Regions from separate parts of the Glutamicibacter sp. NPDC090743 genome, predicted to be linked through region 1. Evidence: riboswitches for the same ligand, from Rfam matches in the RefSeq annotation. Region 1 holds a riboswitch; each other region holds the start of a gene.
What was found. Region 1 has a riboswitch for S-adenosylmethionine ahead of ACIQTS_RS12595 (OsmC family protein). Riboswitches for the same ligand answer to the same signal wherever they lie in the genome.
Positions count from the first base shown of each region.

Region 2: another riboswitch for S-adenosylmethionine. It lies ahead of ACIQTS_RS16345 (hypothetical protein); the one in region 1 lies ahead of ACIQTS_RS12595 (OsmC family protein).
Region 3: another riboswitch for S-adenosylmethionine. It lies ahead of ACIQTS_RS14200 (O-acetylhomoserine aminocarboxypropyltransferase/cysteine synthase family protein); the one in region 1 lies ahead of ACIQTS_RS12595 (OsmC family protein).

Region 1 covers NZ_JBIVXE010000005.1:359,085-365,926, reverse strand. Annotated here, with positions in the region: gene ACIQTS_RS12615 (L-lactate permease) at 1-228, shown strand, start outside; gene ACIQTS_RS12610 (FadR/GntR family transcriptional regulator) at 253-960, shown strand; gene ACIQTS_RS12605 (SDR family oxidoreductase) at 1,134-1,904, shown strand; gene ACIQTS_RS12600 (L-idonate 5-dehydrogenase) at 1,894-2,949, shown strand; gene ACIQTS_RS12595 (OsmC family protein) at 3,026-3,577, opposite strand; SAM riboswitch class IV at 3,609-3,730, opposite strand; gene ACIQTS_RS12590 (DEAD/DEAH box helicase) at 3,871-6,842, shown strand, end outside.
Region 2 covers NZ_JBIVXE010000008.1:41,887-48,728, forward strand. Annotated here, with positions in the region: gene ACIQTS_RS16330 (DEAD/DEAH box helicase) at 1-1,157, opposite strand, end outside; gene ACIQTS_RS16335 (LOG family protein) at 1,244-2,434, shown strand; gene ACIQTS_RS16340 (VIT1/CCC1 transporter family protein) at 2,498-3,601, opposite strand; gene ACIQTS_RS16345 (hypothetical protein) at 3,657-3,923, opposite strand; SAM riboswitch class IV at 3,940-4,053, opposite strand; gene ACIQTS_RS16350 (DinB family protein) at 4,121-4,708, opposite strand; gene ACIQTS_RS16355 (helix-turn-helix domain-containing protein) at 4,842-5,408, shown strand; gene ACIQTS_RS16360 (hypothetical protein) at 5,545-5,961, shown strand; gene ACIQTS_RS16365 (APC family permease) at 6,068-6,842, shown strand, end outside.
Region 3 covers NZ_JBIVXE010000006.1:248,952-255,793, reverse strand. Annotated here, with positions in the region: gene ACIQTS_RS14205 (CoA-binding protein) at 1-93, opposite strand, end outside; gene ACIQTS_RS14200 (O-acetylhomoserine aminocarboxypropyltransferase/cysteine synthase family protein) at 93-1,466, opposite strand; SAM riboswitch class I at 1,582-1,676, opposite strand; gene ACIQTS_RS14195 (histidine phosphatase family protein) at 1,788-2,348, shown strand; gene ACIQTS_RS14190 (RNA polymerase sigma factor) at 2,462-2,959, shown strand; gene ACIQTS_RS14185 (methylated-DNA--[protein]-cysteine S-methyltransferase) at 2,956-3,585, shown strand; gene katG (catalase/peroxidase HPI) at 3,684-5,867, opposite strand; gene ACIQTS_RS14175 (Fur family transcriptional regulator) at 5,971-6,399, opposite strand.

The DNA of each region.
Region 1 (6,842 bases):
GCCGGCATCGATCCGAACCTGCTGGTTGCCGCCAACACCTCCGGCGGCGTGGTCGGCAAGCTGATCTCCCCGCAGAACCTGGCCATCGCCGCTACCTCGGTGAAGATGGAAGGCCAGGAGTCGGTGATCCTCAAGAAGGTTGCCGGTTGGTCCGTAGGCATGCTGCTGGTGCTGTGCTGCTTGGTTTACCTGCAGTCCACCCCGGTTCTGTCCTGGATGCTGCCTTAGCCGTGAACGGCTAAAATAGATCCGATGCCAGTAAACCCAGCTCCGCGTGCGTACCAGATTGTTCTCCAAGCAATTGAAGAGGATCTGCGCAAGGAGAAGCTCTCCGTTGGAGACCAGCTTCCCGGCGAGCGTGCGCTCGCGGAGCAGCATGGGATCTCGCGGGCCTCGGTCCGCGATGCCATCCGCATCCTTGATGTGATGGGCATTATCAAGACTTCCACCGGCTCCGGGCCCAACTCCGGAGCGGTGATCATCTCCAACCCCTCGGCAGGCATTTCGCAGGCATTGCGCCTGCACTTGGCGGCCAAGGGGATCAACGTCCGCGAGATCGTCGAATCTCGCATCCTGCTGGAAACCTGGGCAGCGCAAATGACGCCGCGCGATCCGATCCATGCCCAGCAGGTCATTGACCGCACCGCGGTGCTGATCATGCGCATGGACGACGCGCAGCTCTCGCGCGAGGCCTTCCACCGCATTGATGCCGAGTTCCATGTGCTCCTGGCCTCCATGGCCGGCAACGCGGTAGTGGAATCGATGATGGAATCGCTGCGCAACTCGATCAGCGACTATGTCTCCGAATCGGTGCCCAGCGACGAGGCCTGGCAGCCGGTGGTGCGCGTCCTGCGCCGCCAGCACAAGGCCATCCACCACGCATTCGCGACGAACCAGCGCGAACGGGCGGCCCAGCTGCTCGAAGAGCACATCAACTGGTTCTACTCGCAGACCCGCTAGATCCGGCAGGATAGTTTTCAAATAAATAAGTCGGACTTTATGGCCCCTCGCACCTCTTATATCTGATATGTTTTTGGGGAAGCGACGGGGCTGATTTTTCGGATTTAACAGCTGGTTCATACCGCTGATGGGTTCCCGTCGATGTACCATCGACACTTCATGCGAGGGAATTCATGAGCCAACTTTTTGACCTGTCCGGACGCCTGGCCCTGGTCACCGGATCCTCCCGCGGCATTGGCCGCGAACTTGCCAGTGCCTTGGCGGATGCCGGTGCCACCATCATCCTTCACGGCCGAGATGCGCAACGCCTGGCCGAAACTGCCGCCGAATTCGGTACCCGCCATGGCACCGAAAGAATCCATAGCGCCTGCTTCGATGTCACCGATGATGCCGCCGTGCGCGAGAACATCGCAGCCATTGAAAAGAACATCGGCCCCATCCGCATTTTGGTGAATAACGCGGGTATCCAGCACCGCGTGCCCATGCTTGAATTGGAAGTATCTGACTGGCAGCGCGTGATCGACACGAACCTCACCAGCGCATTCCTGGTAGGCCGAGAAGTCGCACGCTCCATGGTGCAGCGTGGCGAAGGCAAGATCATCAACATCTGCTCGGTGCAAACCGACCTGGCCCGCCCCACCATCTCCGCCTACACCGCGGCCAAGGGCGGCCTGCGCAATCTCACCCGCGCCATGACCGCCGAATGGGCTGGTTCGGGACTGCAAATCAACGGCATCGCACCGGGCTACATCCACACCGAGATGACGCAGAATCTGGTGGATGACGAGAAATTCAATTCCTGGATTCTGGGCCGCACCCCGGCTGCCCGTTGGGGAACTGTCGAGGATCTGGCCGGACCAGCAGTCTGGTTGGCCTCGGATGGATCGAACTACGTGAACGGGCAGACCATTTTCATCGACGGAGGCATGAGCGTTGTCGTCTAATTCCCTCGCCACCAGCACGTTGGCCGTCGTGGCCCATGCAGCCGGTGATTTGCGTATTGAACAAATCGAGCTGGCAGCGTCGCGAGCAGATGAAGCACGCGTTGCCATCGCTTACGGCGGTATTTGCGGATCAGACTTGCATTACTGGAGCCACGGCGCCGCCGGGGAATCGATCCTCAAGGCTCCAATGGTTCTCGGGCATGAAATCGTCGGGACCGTCATGCAGGCCGCCGCTGACGGCAGCGGGCCGGCAGCCGGAACCAAAGTCGCCGTGCACCCGGCAACACCAGGCGAGACCGGGGAACCCTACCCGGCCGACCGCCCGAATCTTTCCCCGGGGTGCACCTATCTGGGCTCGGCCGCCCGCTACCCGCACACCGAGGGCGCATTCGCCCGCGAAGTGAACCTGCCATCACGCATGCTGCGTGAGCTGCCTGCTGGCTTAGCACTGCGTGATGCGGCACTGGCAGAACCGGCTGCGGTTGCTTGGCATGCGGTGTCGCGCGCCGGTGAAGTCGCCGGCAAGAAGATGCTGGTTATTGGTGCTGGGCCGATCGGAGCTCTCGCTGTAGCAGTGCTCAAGCGTGCCGGAGCCAAGGAAATCATCGCAGTGGACATGCACGAGAAGCCGTTGGAAATCGCCGGGAAACTCGGTGCCACTTCAACTTTGCGCGCCGGTGACCAGGAAGCTCTTGCCCAGGTGGGCGCGGACGTGGTGATCGAGGCCAGCGGCAACTTCCGCGGGTTGGCCTCCGCCGTGCGCGGTGCCGTGCGCGGCGGTCGAGTGGTCATGGTCGGGTTGCTGCCCTCTGGAGAACAGCCGGCGCTCATTTCGCTGGCTATTACCCGCGAGCTGGAACTGGTTGGTTCCTTCCGCTTCAACGACGAAATCGACCAGGTGCTTGCTGCCCTGGCCGACGGGTCGCTGCAGGTTTCCGAGGCGGTTACCCACGAGTTCGCGGTCGCCGATTCGCTTGAAGCTTTTGAAACGGCGAAGGATTCGGCTCGCTCCGGTAAAGTCCTGCTGAACTTCCTGGGGCAGTAGTTGGCTTCAGCTAGAAGTGCACCGCGGCGGCCCCTGAAGTCAGGGGCCGCCGCGGTGCTCTTTGCTTCAGCGAACTCTAGTTGGACTCTGCGATGCTTACCGCGGTTGTCACGGGCACCGGATTGGCGAAGAGGTCCAGCACCGGGCAGTGGGCATCCACTGCGCGGCGCAGTTCTTCATAGCGTTCAGCTGATTCCGGTCCGGCAATCCGGATGTCCAGATCCACCGACGAGAAGCCGGGGCGGATGGTCTGGTCGATGCCAAAGAGTCCGCGGACATCGAGGTGGCCATTGGCCTGGATCTTCACGTCGTCCACCTGGATGCCGAGGTTCTGCGCGTACAAGCGGTAGACCACAACCTGGCAGGAGATGAGCGCTCCGAGCGCGTATTCCACGGGGCTTGCGGCCAGGTCGCTGCCACCCAGGGCAGCTGGCTCGTCGACCTGGAAGGTGTGCTTGCCCGAGACAATGTTGCTGGCTACTGAATCGAAGCCTTCGCCCTCCACAGTGAAAGTCAATTGGGCACTTTGCGGGGCAGCCGAAATTCGTTCGCCCCAGCCCTTGCCTGCTTCCTGCAGGCGCTGTGCGCGGTCTTCGGATACGGTTGGGGCAGATGCTGCATTAGTCATGGGGAATTGATCCCCTTTCTGGCGCAAGGGGCGCCATCGCTTACGCATCTTGGCTGTCAAGATGCGTCGAATCTTCACCTGGGGCACCCCGCACAATGACGCAGGAGGGTTGCCGTCCACTCAGCCAGGGCTCAAAGAGTGGAACTCGTGATTCAGTGATTAATTTCTATCGGTTACAGGGCCCGCGGGTAAAGGGCAGAAGTAACTTTTCGTCACCGGGCATCTTGCTTTCCGGCTCGCTAAGATGGAATCTAGCTCTCGGGCGCCCACTGCACGAACAATGAACGGCGAGTATGGAATTCCAGCTGACACTTTCTGCGGCCCAGACCTTGGTGACCGAATCCGAATACAACCTGGGCCAGTTCCTGTGTGATTCCGGAAAAGTGCAGATCGCCAACCGGGTAATGCAACCGGGATCTACCCGCATCTCCGGTGTGGTGCTGCGCGAATCGGTGATGGCCCAATTGGAAATCACCGAGGGCAATATCAGCTTCACCAGCTTCTGCGGGAAGCATCCGGGGGTTCAGTCCTGTGAAGATGTCGCCGCCTTGCTCATCGAGGTCACCACCGAAGAAGACCAGGGCTTCTTCGTCTCCGACTCCGGGGTGGATCCCCACGCATGGAAACGCAATAGCAAGCCGCAGTGGGAACGTACCCTTGACCGTCTGCTTCCAGTCATTTCCGATGAGCCGCTGGCTGTCGAAGAACCGCTGGGATTGATCCTGAAAGTGGTCAGCGAACCCCGTTATGGCGGCGAGGACGCGCTGACCTTGCAGGCACGCCCGGCCCGCCAGGGAACCAAGAGCCCCTGGATCCAAACCGGGATCAGCTGGCGCAATGTTGCTTTTGATGCGCGGTTCTCCAAGAAGCAGCGTCGTGCGGTCGTTGAACTGGACCGGTTGCGTGAACACGTTGAACAAGATACTTATCGCCATTCGTGGGATCCCAAGGAGTGGATCTCCTTGATGGATCTTCCAGGCCAGGACCTGCTGGATGCGTTCGAAGCCCTGCGTGAAGCTGGAGTGCAGATCGTCAACGGTGGTTCTACGGCCAAGGCCCCGGTGGAGTTCAGCGAGCAACCAGCCATGGCACACGTGGATGTGCGTCGCGGTGAACATGGCCTGAGCATGGAAGGGAAGCTGCGCGGGCCGAGCGAAGAGCACGTCTACCTCTTGCCCATAGGCACGCCGCCGACCTTGTTGACTTACGCGTCCAGCCCCTTGCCGAAGGCCAGGGAAATCGGTTTGGCCCGGTTCGCTGAACCGGTCACGAAGGAACTGGCCACATTTATTGAATCCGGTGCGCAATCCATCCCGCAGGAAGGCGTTGAGCTTTTCGAGCGCCAGCACCTGGATCGATTGCGCCTGATGGCACCGTTGAAGAGCGAGGATGACAGCTACAGCATCCCTGTTCCAGCACGCCCCAGCCTCAAGCTGTCCCTGGAGAGCATCCGAACTCCGCTGACCGTGAGCTATTCCTGGGAGTACGGCTCCGCGGGCCCCCGCCAGTATGCCGTGGAAAAGGAAATTGCTGCTTCGGTGCAGGACAAGCTCGGCGCGCAGGCTTCCTTGGGGCAACTGACCTCTTCAGGAATCTTCCCGCCGAAGGAATTCAGCACCTCCGAATCCATCGATTTCTTGGTCTACGCATTGCCGCTCTTGGCAGAGCATCCTGATGTGGTCGTTGAAGAGCAGAACAGGCTGCCGAAGTACCGGATCAGCCACGCGCCGGCCGCTGTCAGTGTCGAAGCCGGCGAAAGCACGGGGGACTGGTTCGACTTGTCTGTGGAAGTGCTCCTGGACGAGACCAAGGTCCCGTTCCCACTGCTGCTGGAGGCCTTGACCAAGCAAGATGAGTATCTCGTCCTCGATGACCTTACGGTGATCCCGATTGATGGTGCAGATTTCACGCAGCTGCGCCAGCTGATATCAGAGGCCGGGGAGCTGGGCACGGTGCAGGGCGATACGATCCGCATCCATAAGTTGAGCATCGACTGGTGGCAAGAACTGGTGGATCTGGGCATTATCGAAGCCCAGCACAACCAGTGGCTGCAGACCATGAAGGCGCTGCAAAGCGGTGAAGAAATGCAGCCGGTCCAGCTAGCGGAAACGTTCAACGCTGAACTGCGCCCGTATCAGGGCCACGGCCTATCCTGGCTCAACTTCTTGCGTACCCATGATCTCGGTGGCGTCCTTGCCGACGATATGGGTCTGGGCAAGACCGTCCAGCTGCTGGCTTGCCTTGAACAAGCGCGCGTCGAGGATCCTGCACAGAAATTCCTGGTGCTGGCTCCTACCTCGGTGGTGGGTAACTGGATCAATGAGGCGCAGCGATTTGCGCCGCAGATGAGCGTCACCGGCATTACTTCAACAGCTAGAAAGAGCGGCCAAAGCATGGCTGCGCAGATCGGTGATGCCCAGCTGGTAGTTACCAGCTACACGATCTTCCGCCTGGCCTATGAGGATTTCGAAGCAGCCGGCTTCAACGTCATGATCATGGACGAGGCCCAGCAGCTGAAGAACCATGCCTCCAAAGGCTATAAGCAGGCCCGGCAGCTGCCAGTGCCGTGCAAATTCGTGGTCACTGGCACACCCATGGAAAACAACCTGATGGAACTGTGGGCGTTGGTCTCACTGGCTGCACCGGGCCTGTTGGGCGGTGCGAAGTCCTTCAAGGACAACTACCAGAAACCAATTGCCGACGGAGACCAGGAGCGCTTGGAGCGCCTGAAGAGCCGTCTGCGTCCGTTCGTGCTGCGCCGTACCAAGGAACAGGTCGTTCCAGAGCTGCCGGCGAAGACCGAACAGGTGCTGGAAGTCGAACTGGAGCCGGGGCACCGCAAAGCCTATGACCGCCGCTTCCAGCGCGTGCGGCAAGAAGTCCTGGGCCTGGTTGACGACGTTGATTCGAATCGCTTCCAGATTCTCCAATCGCTGACCTTGCTGCGCCAGCTGGCCTTGGATCCGTCCCTGGTAGGGGAGGGCGATGCCCCGAGCGCGAAGCTTGAAATGCTGCGCGAACTCATGGGGGACGCGGTTTCTGAAGGGCATAAGATTCTGGTCTTTAGCCAATTCACCAGTTTCTTGGCCAAGGCACGCGACGTCGCTGAAGAGCTGGGCATTGAGCACGGATACCTTGATGGGTCCACCACTGGCCCTAGGCGCAAGGAACTGATTGACGGTTTCGGCGAGGGAGATTTCCCGGTCTTCTTCATCTCGCTGAAGTCCGGCGGCTTCGGCATTAACCTCACTTCCGCCGACTACTG
Region 2 (6,842 bases), on a different contig from region 1:
ACGCTACGCAGCTCGAAACGGCGGGCCAAACGCGGGTAGGAGGATTCAAAGAAATCGTTGATCTCCGGCCTAGGCACGGTGACCGGACGGCGGTCAACATACCAGCGGCGGTGCGCGTCAGGAATCGGCTCAACACTTGGCGCGAGCCAAATCTCATCAGGCTGAGCCAACTGGGCATAGAAACCATGCTCGGCGATGACACCGCTTGGTGCCTCCGGATCGAGAATGAGATCCTGGTTTGCAATGTGCAGGACACCGTCCAATTGCAACCGTTGCTCATCCAGGGAGGCCTGCATGCTGAAGCTGGCTGGAGCAACGATGCGCACGCGCTGCTCGGATCGGGTCGTGATCAGTGGAATTCCCAGCTCATCAGCTTGGTCAAGCAGTGGCCAGAGCAGCTCGGAAGCGTACTCGTCCAGGAACAGCCAGTCTTCATCCACCTTGAACTGCAGCTGGCTATCGCTGCGCGCCATGGAGGCAAAGCGGGTAAACCAGTGGTGCTGCGCCCGCAACAGGTTCCAGCCGTAGGTCTTGAAGCCCAGGGTGGTCCAGCGAAGCTGGCCACGAACCCAACGGCCTTCGGTGTTGCGAACCATTGGGCGCACTCCCAAGCGGAAGCGCTTATTGCGGGTCGGGTGCGGGATGGTTCCGGTCGGCATCCATTGTTGCTGCTGGGTGGCGTCCTTCGAATCGAAGAGCAGGAACTGAAGCGCCATCGGCACTACCGGATCGTGCTGCGAACCAAGCAGGCCATCGGCCGGGCCCGGCTCGGACTCTTCAAACCATGAATCGATTTGCTGCGACCAAACTGTGTTCGGCTTCTCTTCCCGGGCAGGCACGGGGCGTGGCTGGGAAGCGATCTTGTTGGAGACAATAGCCAGTGCCGCGATGTGCGAGCAGATGCCCGGTGCGTCGCAGGTGCACTCGCACGATTCGATCTTCCACTCTCCACCGTCCATGAGGACCTGGATCATCGGAGAATATTCTTCGCCAGAATCGGTGACGGTGCCTTCGATCTGGTGGGTGCTTTCGTCGAATTCCACGTCAACCACGGAATTTGCTTCTGCAGCCAGGTTCTTTCCATAGAAGAAAGGAACGTTGCCCAGAAAAGCCAATAAGTGGCGGGCATCAATGGTTGGTGGAACAGATTCAATCATCCTCTCATCGTTTCACGTTCCGGGCCTTCGCGAAAGTTGAAGGGCCTTTCTGTGAATAATCACTATCTATGACGTAGCGTTGACGCATGTCCCAAGTGTGGCCCTACCTTCCAGCACGCGCAGTGAACATAACGACGCTCGTTGAATTCGACCGTCTCGCAGCCGAAGCGCTGGCTTCCCACCGCGCACGCGGAAAAGGCTGGCGAGTGCACCGTGTTGATCTGCGCGAACGGGATACCGTGCTGGAATCCTTGGATCTTTCCGAAGCGCTATTCATCGATTGCCAGTATTCCGCGCAAGGAGCGCAGATCGTGCAAGCCACTGGCGGGCTGTGCATGAGCTCGGGGGAGGAGCTTCCCTTCGAGACGGTGGCTCGCGGCTTGTATTCGCCGCATGAGTTGTACTCGGGGATCCGGACGCAGACCTACGAGCATGTGCCTGATGCGAAGATCTACGCGTACTCCCAGCAGCATGCAGCGGTGAATTCCGATAGCGATAGCAATGCGCTGGCAAGAACCCTGCATGATCACCACATTGGCCAGGCGCTGGTCTCGGCAGTGTACGAGGGCACGTTCAAGGAAACCCCGATTATCGGGGTGATGGGCGGGCATGCGATGAGCCGGGGCACTGCGCAGTATGCGCAAGCTTTGGAGCTTGGGCGCATGATTACCCGGGCCGGCTACGCGGTCGCCACCGGTGGAGGCCCCGGCGCAATGGAAGCTGCCAATGCCGGTGCGTGGCTGGCCGATTACGGACCAGAAGATGTCGCTACGGCATTGCAGATGCTGGCCGAAGTGCCAGATGCGATCCATCAGCGCACCGGCTGGGCGAGAACTGCGTTGATGGTCAAGGAGCGTTTCCCGAGCCAGCGGCAGTCCCTGGGCGTGCCAACCTGGTTCTACGGCCATGAGCCGCCGAATCTGTTTGCCACCCAGATTGCCAAGTTCTTCACCAATTCCATTCGTGAAGCGATTCTGCTGGAGCAGTCCAACGGCGGGCTGGTAGTTCTGCCCGGGGCCGCTGGCACGGTGCAGGAAATCTTCCAGGATGCCTGCGAAAACTACTACGCTACCGGTGCTCGCGTGGTGCCGATGGTGCTGATCGGCAAGGACTATTGGACGAGGGATCTGCCTGCTTGGCCGCTGCTTCAGGCCCTGGCCAAGGACCGTGTCATGGAACAGAAGATTGCTCTGGTGGAAACCGCCGAAGAAGCGATGGAGTTCATCCAGAGCATGCAAACCCTGCGCCGGCGTACCCGGAGGCCGGAGAACAGCTAGAGCACGGCATGGAAAATGCCGGTACAGACAGTGCCGTACCGGCAGTCGCAACGTAGCGGGCTACTAGCTGATGCTGACGTCGAAGATCAGGCCCAAGCAGTAGGTGATGGCCGCTGCGCCCCAGCCGATGGCTAGCTGGCGCAGGCCGCGCTTGAGTGGCGAGGCACCGGAGAGCAGGCCTACGATCCCGCCGGTGATCATCAGGGCCAATCCCACCAGGACTACCGAGACGATGATCGCGGTCATGCCGGACAGGCCAAGGATATACGGCAGGATCGGCACCACAGCACCGGAAGCAAAGAGGAAGAACGAGGTGGCCGCCGCACCGGTGGCCGAACCCAGCTCCTGGTGCTCCTTCTCGAGTTCTTCGCCGCGACCCTCTGGGTTCAGCGAGAAGTCGGGGTTGCAATCGCAGGTGAACAGGCCCATGCGTTCGGCGGCCCGGTGCTCGGCATCTTCATCGCTCATGCCGCGGGCCTTATAGATTAGCAGCAGCTCGTTGGCGTCCAGATCAAGGTTCGGGGCCGCTGTCAGCGTGACCTGGGTTGGGCGTGAAGCTGTCAGCAGCTCGCGCTGGGAACGCACCGAAACGTATTCGCCAGCTGCCATGGACAGTGCACCGGCCAGCAAGCCGGCAATGCCGGAGAACAGCACGAAGGTCGCTGAAACACCGGTCGCACCGATGCCCATGATCAACGCGAGATTGGAAACCAGCCCGTCGTTGGCGCCGAAGACCGCAGCACGGAAGTTGCCCGAAAGGCGCGCACGGCCTGCTGTAGCAAGCGCGCGAACGACTTCTTCGTGGACCTGTTCGTCGGCCGCCATCTGCGCGGTGGCGTCCTTGTCATCGCGGTAGGGCGAACTGCTCTCGGAGCGCTGGGCCATGGCCAGGACGAAGACCGAACCGAAATGCAATGCCAGGAAACGCAGCATGGTGCGGCGCAGCGACGGGCGGACTTCCTTGACATGTTCGCCGAGCAGGACGCGCCAGTGGGATTCGTGGCGTGCTTCCGCCTCTGCCAGGCCCAGCAGGATTTGCCGTTCCTGCCCGGTTTTCTTTTCCGCGAGGGCCCGGTAGATGGAGCCTTCTGCGACTTCATCAGCGAGATACTTGCGCCATCGCTGGATCTGCGCTTTGGTAGGTTCGGTTGCTGAGTGCTGTGACATCGCGAAGATGACTCTCCTGGAACATGGAGTTTCCCAATGAAACCCGTGGATCGGATCAACTACCCAGTTTAGTCAGGGCTCCTGCACTTGGGAATTTGGCAAGACTAAAAGCAAATCGCTTGCCCGCAGGATCTCCGGCGACTGGCACCACCAGCAGCAATTCAGATGTGGCCGGGTCGAAGGTCGGCCGGCGGGCACAACGAGCAATGAGCTGTTCAAGCCTGAGCGGATCTGCAACGTAGCAGGTGCGCCAGCGGCCTTCGGCCTTGAACTGCACTTGGCCGGTCTGGCGGTCGATGACGGGCAGAATCGGATATGCCATGGGACGTCAACTCTCTTGCGCGCTCTTGCCCGTGCACCTGTTGATGCGCGGACCGCTTCCTCATCCGAACCACCCATGAACTTGGGGTTGGTGCGCGGCCAGTCGGAGCTTGGCGCCGCGTCTCGTGAAGCAACATTTCCGATGGTACCGCCGGTGGCAGGGCGCGGTGAAGTCCGAATGCGTAATATGACTGCGGCTCAGCTGCCCGGGGCAAAGGCATTGGCCAGTTGCTGCAGCTTCTCGCGTTGTTCGGCCCATTGCCCCGCGGTGTAGCCGGGCAGCAGATCCAGTTGCGCGGTCCAGCCAGCACGGCCATCGAGCTGCTCGCGGATAATATCCAGATGCCCTGCATGCCGGGAGGTCTCGGCGAGCGCATGGATGAGCAGGTGATCCAAGGTGGTTTTGCCAGCTGGCCCCCACCACGGTACCTCTACGGGACAGTCCAGGGGCAGGTCGCTGATGGCTTCATCGGCGAAGGCGATGGCTTTCCGATACAGGCCGATCAGCTGTTGCGCATCCATATCTGCTGGCGGGAGGAAATCCGCGTCGGGATCATGCGGCGCAATGAATTCGCGAACGTAGCGGTCATCGGCCCTGCGCTTGAGGCAGGTGCCGAAATATTCGTATTCATTGATCGCCAAATGGTGCAGTACTCCCAGGATATGGGTGCCTGTGGGGGTGAGCGGAGTGCGTGCCAGGTGTTCGGCGAGGCCTTCTGCCTTGTAGATCGCATTCTCGCGCGCGTCGTTCAGGTACCCGCAGAGCTTGTCCTTGGTGCTGTCCATGGACAGAGTCTAGTGAGCGCTGCAGCCTCGCGGTAGAGGGCGCGGTGTGTTTACCATTGGTAAACTTGCCCCGCAGGCCTTGAAGCCAAAGTGGTTGCGGTTGTTGCTGCAGAAAACGTCGAGGAGCCAAACGATGAAAACCTTGCCAGTTGAACCAACCGGTGCTGCGATCAATATCGGTGCGAGGCTGCGCGGGGTGCGCCAGACCCAGCGTATGACCATTGACCAGGTCGCCGAGCTATCCGGACTGACCAAGGGTTTCCTCTCGCGTGTGGAGCGCGACCTGACCAGCCCTTCGGTTTCCACTCTTTTGCGGTTGTGCGAAGTGCTGGGCATGGAGGTCGGTACCCTCTTCGAGGTTCCTGAAACGAAACTGGTCCGACTGGAGCAGGCGCCCCGTGTTTCCCTGGGCGGTGACGGCATCACGGAGCAGCTGGTCACGCCGCGCAGCGAGAAGCGGGTGCAGATGATTCGCGCCGAGATTGCGCCCAAGGGCACCGGTGAAGCGGAACTGTATTCGGTGGATTGCGAGCTGGAAGTGCTGCACGTGATCGCTGGAAAATTCATCCTGGTATTGCCTGATCAGCGCGTAGAACTCGAAGCAGGCGATACGATCACCTTCCCCGGGCGTGAACCGCATAGCTGGGAAAACGATTCTGATGAGGTCGCTGTGGTTACCTGGACGCTGATCCTCTCATGACGCCAAGCCACGGCACTTGCTGCCATGGCACGGCATGCGCAGTGCGGCTGCGCGTTCGTCTGCGGGGAGATGAACCGCGTATTCTAGGAACGATGCGTTGTTCCGGGCGCTCGGGACAATCAGTGATGGGAGAGGCGTGAGGACAGGCGAACCAACCGCTGCGCAAGATCAACTGCGCAGTATCAGCTGGTGGGCTTCGATACTTTTCGGCGTTCTTATTGGCACCACCTTGACCTGGATCCGCACCCAACGCAATTTCTTCTTCATTGGCGCCGCGATTCTGGCCGTCGTCATTGTCACCATTGGCGTGCGGACGATTCGCCGACGGGCACGCTTCCCGGTGATGGCGCAGGCACGCACCTCGTGGGCGTATGTGCTGTGGACCGGTGTCCTGCTGGTCCTGGCCGGACCGATCCAGCTGGTGTACGTAGCTGATGACCTTTCCGAACTGACGATCAAATCGCTGGTCATGTCCGCAGGCTTCTGCCTGGGCATTCACGAGGTCGACCGCGCGCTGGTGAAAGCCAGCAAGAAGCGCTCCGGCAAGGCCTAGCCTCCTGATTTGGGCAAAATAGCCTGAAATGTAGTCAAAACATCCAATACCCTTTGGCGCGATTTTGCATAGTGTGATCCTGATCAACTTTCCAGAAGGGGTTGCCATGTCAGGAAAAACCGCGAAGAACCACACCGCAGAACCAGGCCTCAAGAAGGTCCTCGGCCGCTGGGATGCCTTGGCCATAGGCGTTGGCGCGATGATCGGTTTTGGCTGGGTCGTGCTCACCGGCGACTGGATTACCACCGCCGGTCCGCTGGGAGCCACGCTGGCCATGCTGGTTGGCGGTGGCATCATGGCGGTAGTCGGCCTGACCTATGCCGAACTCGTTGCGGCCATGCCGAAAGCAGGCGGTGAGCACAACTACTTGCTGCGCGCCATGGGCGCCCGCTGGTCTTTTGCCGGTTCGTGGGCCATCGTCGGCGGCTACATTGCGATCGTGGCCTTTGAAGCAGTGGCACTGCCCAAATCCGTGCTCTATCTCTTCCCGGAGCTTTCGCAGATCAGATTATGGGAGATCGCTGGCTCAGAGGTCTACTTGACTTGGGCGCTGGTCGGTGTCGCCGGTGCGATAGCGATCACCTGGATTAACATCCGGGGCATCAAGACCGCCGGTGTAGTGCAGACCTTCGTGGTGCTCTTCCTCTTCGTCATCGGCGCAATGCTGCTTGCTGGCGCATTCACCGGAGGCGAGAGCAGGAATATGGAACCATTCTTCGAAAACGGGGTGGCCGGCTTCTTCGGCGTGATGATCGTGGTGCCGTTCATGTTCGTCGGCTTCGACGTGATCCCGCAGTCCGCCGAGGAATGCGACATCGCCCCGCGAAAAATTGGCAAGTACGTGGTGATTTCGGTGCTGATCGCCACCGCCTGGTATGTGG
Region 3 (6,842 bases), on a different contig from region 1:
GGCGCCGACAATGGCGATGGACTTGGTGTCACGCAGGATCTCCAGGCGCTGTGCGGCTCCCGGGCCTTCCCAAGCGGTATCAACGGCAGTCATTAGATTGCTCCCTTCGAAGCGGTTGGCAATGCGCAGGCGGAACCGTCGTAGGCCGGTGCCTCGAACCCTGCGGCGGAACCGGCAATCGCTTCCTGCGAAGCGGCCAGCGCCTGGTCCAGATCCCAGAGGATGTCCTCGACATCTTCCAGTCCTACCGACAGGCGGATCAAATCTTCTGGCACGCCAGCGGAGACCAGCTGCTCGGCGCTCAGCTGCTGGTGGGTGGTGGAGGCCGGGTGCAGCACCAGGGTGCGGGCATCGCCGATGTTGGCCAGGTGGCTGGCCAACTGCAGGGCTTCGATGAACTTCGAGCCGGCTTCGCGCCCGCCCTTCACCCCGAAGCTGAAGACCGAGCCGACGCCCATGGGCAGTAGCTCCTTGGCCTGCGCGTGCTGCGGGTGGGATTCCAGGCCGGCATAGTTCACGTAGGTCACGCGCTCATCGGCCTGCAACCAGGCAGCGACCTGCTTCGCGTTGGACAGGTGGTTGTCCATGCGCTGCGGCAAGGTCTCCAGGCCCTGCAGCAGCTGGAATGCGGACTGGGCCGGCAGAGCCGGTCCGAAGTCGCGCAGCTGCTCGCTGCGCAGCTTGGTCAGGAAGCCGTACTCGCCGAAGTTGTCCCACCAGGAGACGTTGCCGTAGCTGGCAACCGGTTCGGTCATGGTGGGGAACTTGCCATTGCCCCAGTTGAACTTGCCCGACTCGATGACCACGCCGCCCAGGGTGGTGCCGTGCCCGCCGATGAACTTGGTGGCCGAGTGGATCACGATATCCGCGCCGTGCTCGATAGGGCGCAGGATGTACGGGGGAGTGAGCGTCGAATCGACTACCAGCGGGAGATTGTGGCGGTGCGCCACCTCGGCCAGGCCCTTCAGGTCAGCGATGTCGCCGGACGGGTTGGCCACCACCTCGGTGTAGACGGCCTTGGTGTTTTCCTGGATCGCCGCTTCGAAGTCGGCGGGATCATTGGAGTCGATGAAAGTGGTGTTGATGCCGAAGCGGCGCAGCGAGACATCGAGCTGGGTGATGGTGCCGCCATAGAGCTTCGAGGAAGCCACAATGTGGTCGCCTGCCTGGGCCAAGGCCGCGAAGGTGACGAATTCCGCGGCCATGCCCGAGCCGGTGGCTACCGCTCCGATGCCGCCTTCCAGCGAAGCCATGCGCTCTTCGAAAGCCGCTACGGTCGGGTTGCCGATACGCGAGTAGATGTTGCCGTACTTCTGCAAGGCAAAGAGGTTGGCCGCATCGTCAGCGTCCTTGAAGACGAACGAAGTGGTCTGGTAAATCGGCACTGCGCGTGAGCCATGCTCGGCATCGGGGGTGCCTCCGGCATGCAATGCGCGGGTGCGGAATCCAAACTTGTGATCTGCCATGGTGGCTTACGACTCCTTGTCGATTGGGGTTTCGCGGGCACCGCAGGGCGGGCCGCGATCGAGGCAGGAATCCCGGAATCAATGTCGCTTCCTGCTGTGGTCCAACGGGTAGGCGGCTGCATCGTTTCTGGCGGTAGCACCGTAACCACCGGATGTGGCAGGTTGCTGCGGCGTCATCGAACCAGATCTCTCAGCCGCTCGGGATGGTGTAATAATCTTCGCAACATGACCGTTCGTGACCCAACTATGAGTCGTAACGTTGCGTATTGGAGCTGTTATCGGAGATTCTTCGATACCTATTACCCCGGTTAGGCTGGAGTCATGGATACTTCGCTGGCACTGGTGCGACACGGGCAGACCGATTGGAACCTTGCAGGGCGCCTGCAGGGGCGTACCGATATCCCGTTGAACGATACCGGGCGCGAACAAGCTCGCGAGGTCGGGCGCCAGCTCATCGGCCAGAACTGGTCGCTGGTACTTGCTTCGCCCTTGGAACGTGCCCGGGAAACTGCCGCGCTGATTGCCCAGCAGATCGAGGCCGAGACGGGGAACGCTGTTCCGGAACTCATTGAACGCGGCTTCGGCCCGCTGGAAGGCCGGATCATGGCCGAGGTCAGCGAAGCGGAATCGGCTGCTGCCAAGGACCTGCGTGAGCCGCGTGCCCAGATCTTGAGCCGTGCGGTGCCAGCGCTGCTGGAGTTGGCCAGCAGGCATGCCGGGCGCAAGGTCATGATTGTCAGCCATGGGGCCACCATGCGCACCATCCGTGACGCATTGGCCGGAACCACGGATCCCCAAGGCGTGGAAAATGGCGAAATGCTCCACTTGGACTTGATCCGCCTTGAGCAGATCGCCAGCGAATTGGATCTGATGGCTTTCTAGGAATCCATGGGGTCTCTGCGTGAAGGAAATTTTTTTCATTCACGCCTCACAAAATGGTCTCCTCGTACGTTTACATGGTGAGAAGCCATGAAGGCGCAAATGCCAGGAGATCCATGCAAGCACCGTTCGAGCGGATAGTCCAGGACTATGGACTGAACGTCCTGCGCGTTTGCCGTGCCCTGCTTGATGAGCATCGCGCGCAAGACGCCTGGTCCGAAACGTTCCTTGCCGCGCTCAAGGCGTACCCGCAATTGCCTGAAGACGCCAATGTCCTGGCATGGCTAGTGCGTATTGCCCGGAACAAAGCCATTGACGAGTTGCGCAGGAACAAGCCGGAAATCCTCATCGGCCAAGACGTGGACAGCCTGGCCCCATCGGCCCAACGGCCGGATCTGCAGTTGGAGAACCTGCAGCTGTGGCATGAGGTGAACCAGCTTCCTGGCAAGCAGCGGCAGGTGGTGGCCTACCGCTATCTGGGCGGAATGAGCTACGCGCAAATTGCCGGAATCCTTTCCGGCACCGAAGCTGCCGCCCGGCGTTCGGGCGCCGATGGGATCAAGAATCTGCGGGCCCGGATGGATGACCAAGAACTATGGAGGGAGCAGCCATGAACGGAATAAATTATCGGCAGCAGGCTACGGCCGCTGAAGCGCAAATCCTCGACTCGCTGCAGGGCCGGCTCGTTGAGCGGGCCCGTGCACGGGAACTTGTTGATGTTGCCTATCGCGTGGTCGATAGCCCCGTGGGGGCCTTGCTGCTGGCCAGCACCGATGCCGGGCTGGTCCGGGTCGCTTTTGAATCCGAAGGCCATGACCGGATTCTGGAGGTGCTCTCGGAAAGGCTCAGCCCGCGGATCCTGCGCGACAATTCGAGCCTGGATGATGCCGCCCGGCAACTGGAGGAGTATTTCGCGGGCCAGCGGCATGGCTTCGATCTTCCGGTGGACTTGCAGCTCTCCACCGAGTTCCGCCGCCAGGTGCAGCTGGAACTGGGTCATATCGATTACGGGCATACCCTGAGCTACGCCCAGCTGGCGCAGCAGATCGGCAAGCCGAAGGCGGTGCGGGCCGTCGGTTCAGCCTGCGCCACCAACCCGATTCCCATCGTGCTGCCCTGCCATCGGGTGCTGCGCACCGATGGTTCATTGGGCGGCTACCTGGGAGGCTTGGAAGCCAAGTCCGAGCTGCTGAAGCTGGAGAACCCGGACTTCGCCAGCGGCGCCGCGACGCTGTTCTGACGGGCAGCTCCCGCATGAAACAAGTGCTGGGCTGCTGCCTCCCTTGCGGGAAGCAGCAGCCCAGCACTAATTGCTACGGGCTCGCGGCCCAGCAGCTGCTACTTGCTGCGCAGTTCGAAGCGATCTGCGTCCATGAGCTTGGCCCAAGCGGAGGCGAAGTCATTGACGAACTTCTCCTTGGCATCATCCGAAGCGTAAACCTCGGCCAGTGCACGCAGCTCGGAGTTGGCACCGAACACCAGATCCACGCGGCTGCCGGTCCAGCGGCCATCGGTGGTGGTGTAGGTCTGCTCGTCAGCGGATGGGGTCCATTCCAACCCCAGCTCCAGCAGGTTCGCGAAGAAGTCGTTGGTCAACGCGCCTGGGGTGTCGGTGAAGACGCCCAAGTTGGAGCCGTCCCAGTTATTGCCGATGACGCGCAGTCCACCGAGCAGTACGGTCGCTTCCGGTGCCGAGAGGCCCAGCAGATTCGCGCGGTCGATCAGCAAGTACTCGCTAGGCAGCTTGACGAAGCCCGAGTCGTAGTTGCGGAATCCGTCGGAAACTGGTTCCAGCCATGCGAACTGGTCAACGTCGGTTTGCTCCTGGGTTGCGTCTACGCGGCCCGGGGTGAATGGAACCTCGACCTGCTGGCCAGCTGCCAGGGCTGCCTGCTCGACTCCGACGTTGCCGGCTAGGACAACGACGTCCGCGAAGGAAGCCTTGATCCCGGAAGTGGCGTTGAAGTTGTCAACAATCTCTTCCAGCTTGGCAATTACCGGTTTGAGCTGCTCAGGCTGGTTCACGCTCCAGGAGACCTGTGGTTCCAGGCGGATGCGGCCGCCGTTAACGCCGCCGCGCTTATCCGAGGTGCGGAAGGTCGAAGCGGCCTTCCAAGCCGTGGATACCAGCTGCTGGACGGTCAGTCCCGAATCGTTGATCAGGGCTTTAAGTGCGGCAACTTCAGTTGCACCCAAGGTGGTCTGCGGAGCTGCTGGCAGTGGATCCTGCCAGAGCAGGTCCTCAGCAGGAACCTCTGGGCCGAAGTAGCGGGACTTCGGGCCCATGTCGCGGTGGGTCAGCTTGAACCATGCGCGGGCGAAGGCGTCTGCGAACTGGTCTGGGTTCTCCTTGAAGTTCTTGGAGATCGGGCCGTAGACCGGGTCGAAGCGCAGGGCCAGGTCGCTGGTAAGCATGCGTGGCTCGCGGTGTTCCAAGGTCTCGAATGCAGGCTGGACCAAGCCGGCTCCGCCATTGTTGACCGGGCGCCACTGCTTGGCGCCTGCTGGGGATTCGAACAGTTCCCATTCGTAGGCGAAGAGGATGTGGAAGAACTCGTTGTCCCAGCGGGTTGGGTGGTAGGTCCAGGTGACTTCAAGACCCGAGGACACGGTGTCCGCGCCCTTGCCGGTGCCGTGGCCGTTCTTCCAGCCCAGTCCCTGCATTTCAAGCGGAGCTGCTTCTGGATCCGGGCCGATCTTGTCATCGGCATGCGCGCCGTGGGTCTTGCCGAAGGTGTGGCCACCGGCGATCAGCGCGACGGTCTCCTCGTCGTTCATGCCCATGCGGCGGAAGGTTTCGCGGATGTCTACGGCCGAGGCCAGCGGATCCGGATTTCCGTCAGGACCCTCAGGATTCACGTAGATCAGGCCCATCTGCACTGCTGCCAGAGGAGCATCCAGGTCTCGCTTGCCGGTGTAGCGTTCGCTGTCCAGCCAGACCTTTTCCGGGCCCCAGTAGACATCGTCATCTGCTTCCCAAACGTCCTTGCGGCCGCCGGCGAAACCGAAGGTCTCGAAGCCCATGTCTTCCAGAGCCACGTTGCCAGCCAGCAGGATAAGGTCGGCCCAGGAAATCGACTGGCCGTACTTCTTCTTCACTGGCCACAGCAGGCGGCGAGCCTTGTCCAGCGAAACGTTGTCAGGCCACGAGTTCAGCGGAGCGAAGCGCTGCTGGCCTGCGCCGCCGCCGCCGCGGCCGTCGTGCGAGCGGTAGGTGCCTGCGGAGTGCCAAGCCATGCGGATGAAGAACGGGCCGTAGTGGCCGAAGTCTGCTGGCCACCAGTCGTGCGACTGGGTCATGATTTCGGTCAGGTCGGCTTTTACTGCCGACAAGTCGAGGGCATTGAAGGCTTCAATGTAGTCGAAGTTCTCGTCCAGCGGGTTGGAAACCTGCTGGTTCTTGGCCAGAATCCTCAGATTCAGCTTATTCGGCCACCATTCGGTGTTGGCATTGCCCTGGGTAGGGTGAATTCGACCCGCGCCGCCAACTACTGGGCACTGACCTGCAGTCATCTCAGACATGTGCTCTTTCCTTCCGGATTGTTTAGGGTTTATCTGGTTTTATCCATCGCACAGCAGCTGCGCTGATGACGATGGCAAATCTAGGGGTTTACTTAGACAGCAACTATGCGTTCGCAGCCTGGCAATCCGGGCAGGTGCCCCAATAGATCACTTCGGCTTCATCAATGCTGAACCCGTGGTCATTGGAAGCATGCAGGCACGGGGCGCCGCCGACAGCGCAGTCGACGTCCGCCAGCGTTCCGCACTGGCGGCACACCACATGGTGGTGATTGTCGCCAACGCGGGCTTCATAGCGGGCGGTATGGCCCTGTGGCTGTATCTGCCGAATGACACCCAGTTTCGTGAAGAGCCTGAGTGAATCGTAGACAGCTTGGTGCGACACATTGGGGTGATCTTCACGGACAGCCGAAATGATGGTTTCGGTATCCGCGTGCGGGTGCGCCGCGACGGCGGAAAGTACCGCAACGCGCGGTTGCGTGACCCGCATCGATGCCGCCTTCAGCACCTGCTCGATCCCTGCCTGTGATGTCATGTACCCAGCATGCCTGCTTATTTTGAATCAGTCAAGATAAGTTCCAGTGTATTTCGCGTTAAAAGTGGGTGGACTCCAGCTGACTGGTTGAATCGATGCTTCATTAGTAAGTATTCCGTATGGTGCATGTTCAAGCGTGATGTGCTTCTGGGGGAGGAAAATTACGAAATCGCAGACATTTCACCCGAAATAAGAAAGCGAATAGTGCGTGGTTTTATCTTGGGAAATATTGCGGTCCAATTGATGATTCCACGGGTTCGGGGAGCGAAAAATCCTGTGGGGCGAGGAAGCTCACATGGATGGCACTGCCAGCGTAAACAATGTGATCCCGGGGTGCTGAAGATCCGGAAACGGCGAGAAATCAAGGATCTGATTTGACCCTTGATGAGATGTCGACCATGCTGGAAAAGGCCCATTTTGGGATTCATCGTGTCAAAATCGTG